Regions from separate parts of the Variovorax restrictus genome, predicted to be linked through region 1. Evidence: predicted binding sites of a transcription regulator. Region 1 holds the regulator's gene; the other holds the start of a gene.
The links. Region 1 encodes FNR, which switches genes on or off when oxygen is low (the NO sensors DNR and NnrR bind a similar motif). Its sites were predicted from a motif close to TTGATNNNNATCAA; they were not measured.
Positions count from the first base shown of each region.

Region 2: a site for FNR is predicted at 1,626-1,639, ahead of ACSFA0_RS07925 (oxygen-binding di-iron domain-containing protein). Genes of this name have one in related genera too.

Region 1 is NZ_JBPJZH010000001.1:2,980,795-2,984,360, forward strand. It holds gene hemN (oxygen-independent coproporphyrinogen III oxidase) at 1-1,021, opposite strand, end outside; gene fnr (fumarate/nitrate reduction transcriptional regulator Fnr) at 1,250-1,966, shown strand; gene ACSFA0_RS14090 (hypothetical protein) at 1,947-2,198, opposite strand; gene ACSFA0_RS14095 (FixH family protein) at 2,209-2,499, opposite strand; gene ccoG (cytochrome c oxidase accessory protein CcoG) at 2,518-3,566, opposite strand, start outside.
Region 2 is NZ_JBPJZH010000001.1:1,677,325-1,680,890, reverse strand. It holds gene ACSFA0_RS07930 (OmpA family protein) at 1-619, opposite strand, end outside; gene ACSFA0_RS07925 (oxygen-binding di-iron domain-containing protein) at 753-1,562, opposite strand; gene ACSFA0_RS07920 (CBS domain-containing protein) at 1,750-2,181, shown strand; gene ACSFA0_RS07915 (D-amino acid aminotransferase) at 2,294-3,157, opposite strand; gene ACSFA0_RS07910 (hypothetical protein) at 3,322-3,566, shown strand, end outside.

The sequences.
Region 1 (3,566 bases):
TCGCGTTCTGGCTGTAGGTGGCGCCAACGCGGCCGATGGCCGACACGCCCAGCGCCACCAGGTCACAGTCGGGCTGCGTGCTGTAGCCCTGGAAGTTGCGGTGCAGCCGGCCCTGCCGCTTGGCGATCGCGAGCGCGTCGGTCGGCAGCGCGAAATGGTCCATGCCGATGTAGACGTAGCCCGCCGCGGTGAGCGCGGCGATCGAGCGCGACAGCATGTCGACCTTGGTCGCCGCGTCGGGCAACTCGGCCGCTTCGATGCGGCGCTGCGGCTTGAAGCGCTCCGGCAGATGGGCATAGGCATAGAGCGCGATGCGGTCGGGCAGCAGTTCGCAGATCTGCGCCAGGGTGCGGTCGAAGGACGCAGCCGTCTGCTTGGGCAGGCCATAGATCAGGTCGACGTTGACCGACGCGAAGCCGATGCGCCGCGCCGCGGCCATCAGGTCGAACACCTGCGCCGCAGGCTGGATGCGGTGCACCGCCTTCTGCACGGCGGGGTCGAAGTCCTGCACGCCGAAGCTCAGGCGGTTGAAGCCCATCGCCGCCAGCGTCTCGAGCCGGCTCGCGTCGATGGTGCGCGGATCGATCTCGATTGAATACTCGCCGTCGGGCGCCAGCACGAAGGCGCTGCGCAGGATGTCCATCAGCCGCGCGAGGCTGGCGTCGTCGAGGAAGGTTGGCGTGCCGCCGCCCAGATGCAGCTGGCTCACCAGCGCGCCGCGCCCGAGCTGCGCCACCTGCAGGTCGACCTCGCGCGCCAGGTAGCGCAGGTACTCGTCGGCGCGCTCGTGGTGCTTGGTGACGATCTTGTTGCAGGCGCAGAAGTAGCACAGCGAGTCGCAGAACGGCACGTGCACATAGAGCGACAGCGGCAGCGCACGGGCGCTGGTGCCCGTGCGGCGCTGGCGCAGCGCCTGCGCGTAGTCGTCGCAGCCGAAAGCCTCGACGAAGCGGTCCGCCGTCGGGTACGAGGTGTAGCGCGGGCCGGCGACGTCGAAGCGCTTCAGGGTCGCCGGCGTCATCACGGGTGCAGCAGAGGCGGCAACCCGCTGCAGACGGGTCGGTGCGGCGGATTCGGTCAGGAGGGTGGATGGCATGGTGGTTGGAGCGCTCAGGGCTCGTCGACTGTGCCGCCAACCGGGCCCGTCTTCATTGACGCCCGTCAAGCCTGCGCACCCACCGCTCGCGAACAATGCCCTCAAACCACCGAAGCGTCGGCAGCGCACTCCCCGCCTGCCCCGCCCGCACCCATGACCCCCGAAACCATCAAAGTCGCCTGTTCCAACTGCAACCTGCGCGAGTTGTGCATGCCGATCGGCCTGCAGCCCGCCGACCTGAAGCGCATCGACGAGATCGTTGCCACGCGCCGCAAGGTGAAGCGGCGCGAAACGCTGTTCCACAACGGCGAGCGCTTCACCTCGCTCTACGCCATCCGCACCGGCGTCTTCAAGACCCGCGTGACATCGGAAGACGGCCGCGACCAGGTCACCGGCTTCCAGATGGCCGGGGAGATCATCGGCCTGGACGGCATCGTGAACGACCACCACACCTGCGACGCGGTCGCGCTCGAAGACGCCGAGGTCTGCGTCATGCCCTTCGACCGCATCGAGGAGCTGTCGCGCGAGGTGACGGCTCTGCAGCGGCATGTGCACCAGATCATGAGCCGCGAGATCGTGCGTGAGCACGGCGTGATGCTGCTGCTGGGCAGCATGCGCGCCGAAGAGCGCCTGGCCGCATTCCTGCTGAACCTGGTGCAGCGCCTGCATGCGCGCGGCTTCTCGCAGTCGGAGCTGGTGCTGCGCATGACCCGCGAAGAGATCGGCAGCTACCTCGGGCTCAAGCTCGAGACGGTGAGCCGGACGCTGTCGAAGTTCGTCGAAGACGGCATCGTCGCAGTGCAGCAGCGCCACGTGCGCATCGTCGACGCCGACAAACTGCGCCGGCTGGTCAACGCTCCGGCGTGTTGACCTCGCGCCGCGACATCGCGAGCAGCGCGGTCAGCGCGCTCGAGCCCATCGCCAAGATCCAGAAGACGAAGAAGCTCGCGGTGTAGAGCCCCTGGCGCGACAGCGGCAGCGGCTCGCCGCGCCAGTGCACGTCGCTCGGGTCGACCATGGCGAACACCAGCATCTCGACGACGCTGGCCAGAAGGAACGACGGCCAGAGAATCCAGGCCAGACGGCGAATGCGGCGTTTCATCGCGTTCGGCTCACCGCTTGGGGAGCGGTACGTCTTCGCTCGGCGTGGCCGCATGGTTGCGGCCGGTCTGCGCGGGCATCAGCTTCTTGTCGGCCAGCGTCTTGTTGATCTCGAGGCCCTGGCGGTAGTAGTCGGCCGCGATGACCGGGTCCGGTGTGCGGATGGCCAGCCACAGCGTGGCGAAGCCGGCCACCACGACGATGGCCGGGCCGGCGATCACCATCCACACGTACGGGAACTTCCACCACGGCTCGGCCGCGTCGTCCGTGCCGTCGGGCGTCTTCGATGCAAGGGCATTCATGGGTTGTCTCCTGGGGGTTCAGCGCGGAACGAGAAAGATGGCTTTCTCCGACACATGGGCGCCGCCGTCGGCGGCCCGCACGTCGAAGTAGACCGGGTGCGAGCCCACGGGCGCGGCACCGTAGGGCAGCTGCAGTCGCACGGCGACCCAGCGTGACTCCGCGGGCTGCACCTCGACCGTGTCGCCGGCCACCACCGAGAGACCATCGAGGCCGCTGGTGGTGATCTGGTAGCGCTGCGGTCGCTCGGTCGCGTTCATGACCTGCAGGCGATAGACGTTCTCCAGCATGCCGCCCTCGACGATGCGGGCGAGCGAGGCGCGGTCGCGCACCACGTCGACCTTCAGTGGCGTGCGCGTCACCAGGCTCGCGAGCAGGCCGATGCACAGTGCGGCGAGCACGCTGCCGTAGATGAGCACGCGCGGACGGAACACCCGCGCGAGCACCTGGCGTGCCGACCAGCCCGCGGCCAGGCCGTTCTGCGTGGCATAGCGGATCAGCCCGGGCGGGTAGTCCATCTTGTCCATCACCGTGTTGCACGCGTCCACGCACAGGCCGCAGCCGATGCATTCGTACTGCAGCCCATCGCGGATGTCGATGCCGGTCGGGCACACCTGCACGCACAGCGTGCAGTCGATGCAGTCGCCCAGACCGTTGCGCTCATGCTGCTTGCCGCGCGCGCCGCGCGGGTCGCCACGCGCCGCGTCGTAGCTGACGATGAGCGTGTCGCGGTCGAACATCGCGCCCTGGAAACGCGCGTACGGGCACATGTACTTGCAGACCTGCTCGCGCATGAAGCCCGCGTTGCCGTAGGTCGCGAAGCCGTAGAAGAAGGCCCAGAAGACCTCCCACGAGCCCATCTGCGTCTGCAGGAAGGCCATGCCCAGCTCACGGATGGGCGTGAAATAGCCGACGAAGGTGAAGCCGGTCCACATCGCGATGCCCAGCCACACGATGTGCTTGAAGGTCTTCTTGACGCCCCGTTCCATCGTCAGCGAGCCCTTGTCGAGCCGCATGCGCGCGCTGCGGGCGCCTTCGATCTTCTCCTCGACCCACATGAAGATCTCGG
Region 2 (3,566 bases), 1.3 Mb from region 1:
GAATGGGATCGGCCGCCGGCGGCTGCGCAGCGCCGGAGATGGCCGGCACCACGGTCGACCCCGGTGCCATGGCATCCGGTGCCGGCTGGCGACACTGGGTCACGAAGAACAAGGCGGCCAGCAGCAGCAACAGCCAAGGAAGCCACTTCCAAAGACCGCCCCCGCGTACGGGCGCCGAACGGATCGCGCCGTGGGCCGCATGGGCGGCGCGGGTCGGGCCGGCCAGCGTCGCTTCGATCTCGGCCGCCGCCAGGGTGGGCCAGCCGTCGCGGACGGCCAACCGCCGCATGATCACTGGCGCAGCGAGCGCGATCACGGAGGCCACGGTCGCCGCATCGATACCCAGCCGTCCCGCGATGCGTGCCAGCAGGCCGTCCGGCCCGCCCAGCACCGCGTTCACCTGCGTCGCGTTGAGGATCGGCGCGGCGGCGCCGGCCGGCGGCTTCAGCCATGCCTGCACGACATCGCCGAAGCCGTTGTGCGTGAAGCGCTCGGCGAAGCCGTTCAACCCATCGGTCTGCGGGTCGGTCATGGCCACGAGCAGCATCCGCACGATGTCGCCGGCCTTGGACCCCAACGCGAAGCGCCCGGCGATATCCCGGATGAGTTCATCAAACATTGTTGTTCTCCCTGAGTGAAGCCGCGGCCAAAGCGCCGCTGGCGGCGCGGACCATAGCCGACGCCACCGCGCGGCGAGCCCGGGCATCGCGCAAAGAACCGCAAACGCGGGAATTGCGCACGCCGGGCGGCGCTCAGGTCATGTCGGTGCGGTGGATGCGCGGGTCGATCCGCGCCGTCGGCACCTGGTAGGCGCGGTCGTCGAACAGGTCGATGCCGCACATCAACGATTCCACCCAGTCGAAAAAGTCCGAGATGGCGGCACGGCCCTCGATCGGGGCGCCGTGCTGCGGCACCAGCATCGCGATGTCGAGCGTGCGTGCCATGCGTGCCCACAACCGCAGGATCTTGTTCGACACCATGTAGCGGCGGTGGAAGGCTTCCATCCGCGGGATGTGGGGCGCCAGTTCACGCACCGGTGTCCGGGCCTCGCGGCCGGTGGTCATCGACACGCCGAGGTCGCCGGTGAAGAGGATGCGGCTGACCGGATCGTAGAAATGGAAATTGCCCTCGGCGTGCAGGAAGTGCGCCGGCAGCAGCCACAACTCGCTGGCGCCCAGCGGCAGGCGGCCACCGAGGTCGGGCACCCCGATGATCCGCTCCTCGGTCTTGCCGACCTTGGTGAAGTGCGGCACGAAGCGCTCCCACACGCGCGAGATCACGAGCTGCGCGCGGGTCGAGGTCAGCCAGCGGTCGAGCGACGCGATGATGTCTGGGTCGGCATGCGAGGCGACGATGTACGACAGCTTGTGCGGGCTGAAGTGGCGCGTCATGCCCAGGTACAGCTCGTTGAAGGCGAGGTTGCCGCCCGGGTCGATGACCGCGCCGGTGCCGTGGTCGACGATGAGGAACTGGTTCGCCTGCACCGCCTGGCCATCCGCGCCGACCAGGTCGGTGAACATCAGGCAGGCATGCTGCGGGTCGCGGTAGAGCTCGATCGGCACGGACTGCCCTGGAAGGTCGAATGGACGGAGGCCCGACTGTAGAGAGACCGGCGGCCTCGGCGCTTGACGGTGATCAAGGGCACAGAAGCCCTTCGCCCCTCTGTCGACCTCGCCACCGACCCCAGGCCGCCCCTATGATGAATCCGGCGCACCCGCGCACCGTTCGCCCACTGTCCGGAGAAACCTGATGAAACCTGTATCCGCCCTGCTCGCCCAACGACGAAATGCCGGCCTCTGGCACACCAGCCCCGACGCCACGGTCTTCGATGCCTTGCATGTACTGGCCGAGCACGAGGTCGGTGCGCTGGTGGTGATGGAAGACGACCGGCTGGTGGGTGTGTTCTCCGAGCGCGACTACACCCGCAAGGTGGCCCTGCTGGGCAAGAACTCGAAGGCCATGCAGGTGGCCGAGATCATGACGGCGCACGTCATCACCGTCACACCGAACACCCCCACGCACGAGTGCATGACCCTCATGAGCCAGAAGCGCATCCGCCACTTGCCGGTGGTCGACGGCGGCAAGGTGGTCGGCATGCTGTCGATCCGCGACCTGATGGACGACATCATTGCCGATCATGAAAAGACGATCGAGCAGCTGACGACTTACATCCAGAGCTAGAGACGGACCCACCCCCGAAGCGCCTGCGGCGCCTCCCCCTCAAGGGGGCGATACCAGTGGCCCGGCAAAGCCGGTTCCACGGTATCCCTGGCGTGGCTCTCCCGCCTACTGCCTAGATCGATTGAGCGTTCTTCGCACGCTGGTAGGCGGCGTGCAGCCGCGCGAAGACGGGGCCGGGCGTGCCGGTGCCGATCGGCCGCCCGTCGAGCAACGTCACCGGCATGACCTCCTTGCTGGCCGAACTCAGCAGCAGCTCGTCGGCGCCACGCACCTCGGCTTCGGCGAGGGGGCGCAGGTCGTAGGGAATGCCTTCGGCCTCGCACAGTTCGCGGATCAGGTCGTAGCGGATGCCTTCGAGCACATGCTCGCTCTTGGGCGCCCCGAACAGCGCGCCGCCCTGCACCACCCACACGTTGGACGACGACGCCTCGGTCAGCAGGCCGTTCCGGAACAGGATGGTCTCGACCGCCCCGACGTCCGCCGAGATCTGGCGTGCCAGCACGTTGCCCAGCAGCGAGGTGCTCTTGATGTCCGCGCGCTCCCAGCGGAAGTCGCGCGCGCTGACGCAGGCCACCCCCTTGGCCAGCAACGCGGCCGAGGGCGGCTTCATCGCATTGGTCATCATGAAGACCGTGGGCACGACATCCTGCGGCATCACGTGGTCGCGCGGTGCTACACCGCGGGTGACCTGGATGTAGAGCATCTGGTCGTCGGCCGGGAAGTCGGCCACCAGGCGCCGCGCGCGTTCGAGCCAGCCGGCTTCGTCGAACGGATTGGCGATGCGCAGGCTCGCCAGACTTCGGTTCAAGCGTGCGAGGTGCTGCGAGAAGCGGAAGAACTTGCGCCCGTAGACGGGCACCACCTCGTAGATGCCGTCACCGAAGATGAAACCGCGGTCGAGCACGGAAATCTTGGCCTCGGCCAGCGGCGTGTAGTCGCCGTTGAGGTAGCAAAGGGAGTCGGGAAGAGCGGACATGCGGACGCCGAAAGAAATGAGGCCCCGATTCTCCCCCGCCCTGCCCCCCGCGATGACGGCTCGACCGCCACGCACCCCTTTTTGGCCCGACCGCCTACGCGTGCGGTCCGCGAGATGCGAAAGACTCGACGTCTCGATTCCCTCCGAAGAAAGTGTCTCGATCGATGTCCGTCGAAGCCCACGCATGGCAATTCTTCCGCGCCGGTGGCGTGGACCAGGTGCTGATCCGAAGCGGCGCCGACCTCGCGCACCTCGGCGAGCTCGACCAGAAACTGTGGGTCGCGCTGGCCTGCCCGACCCGCGGCACCGAGCTCGACGCGCGCACGCTCGACCTGATCGATACCGACCGCGACGGGCGCATTCGCCCCCCGGAGCTCATCGCGGCCTGCGCCTGGGCGTGTCGCCATCT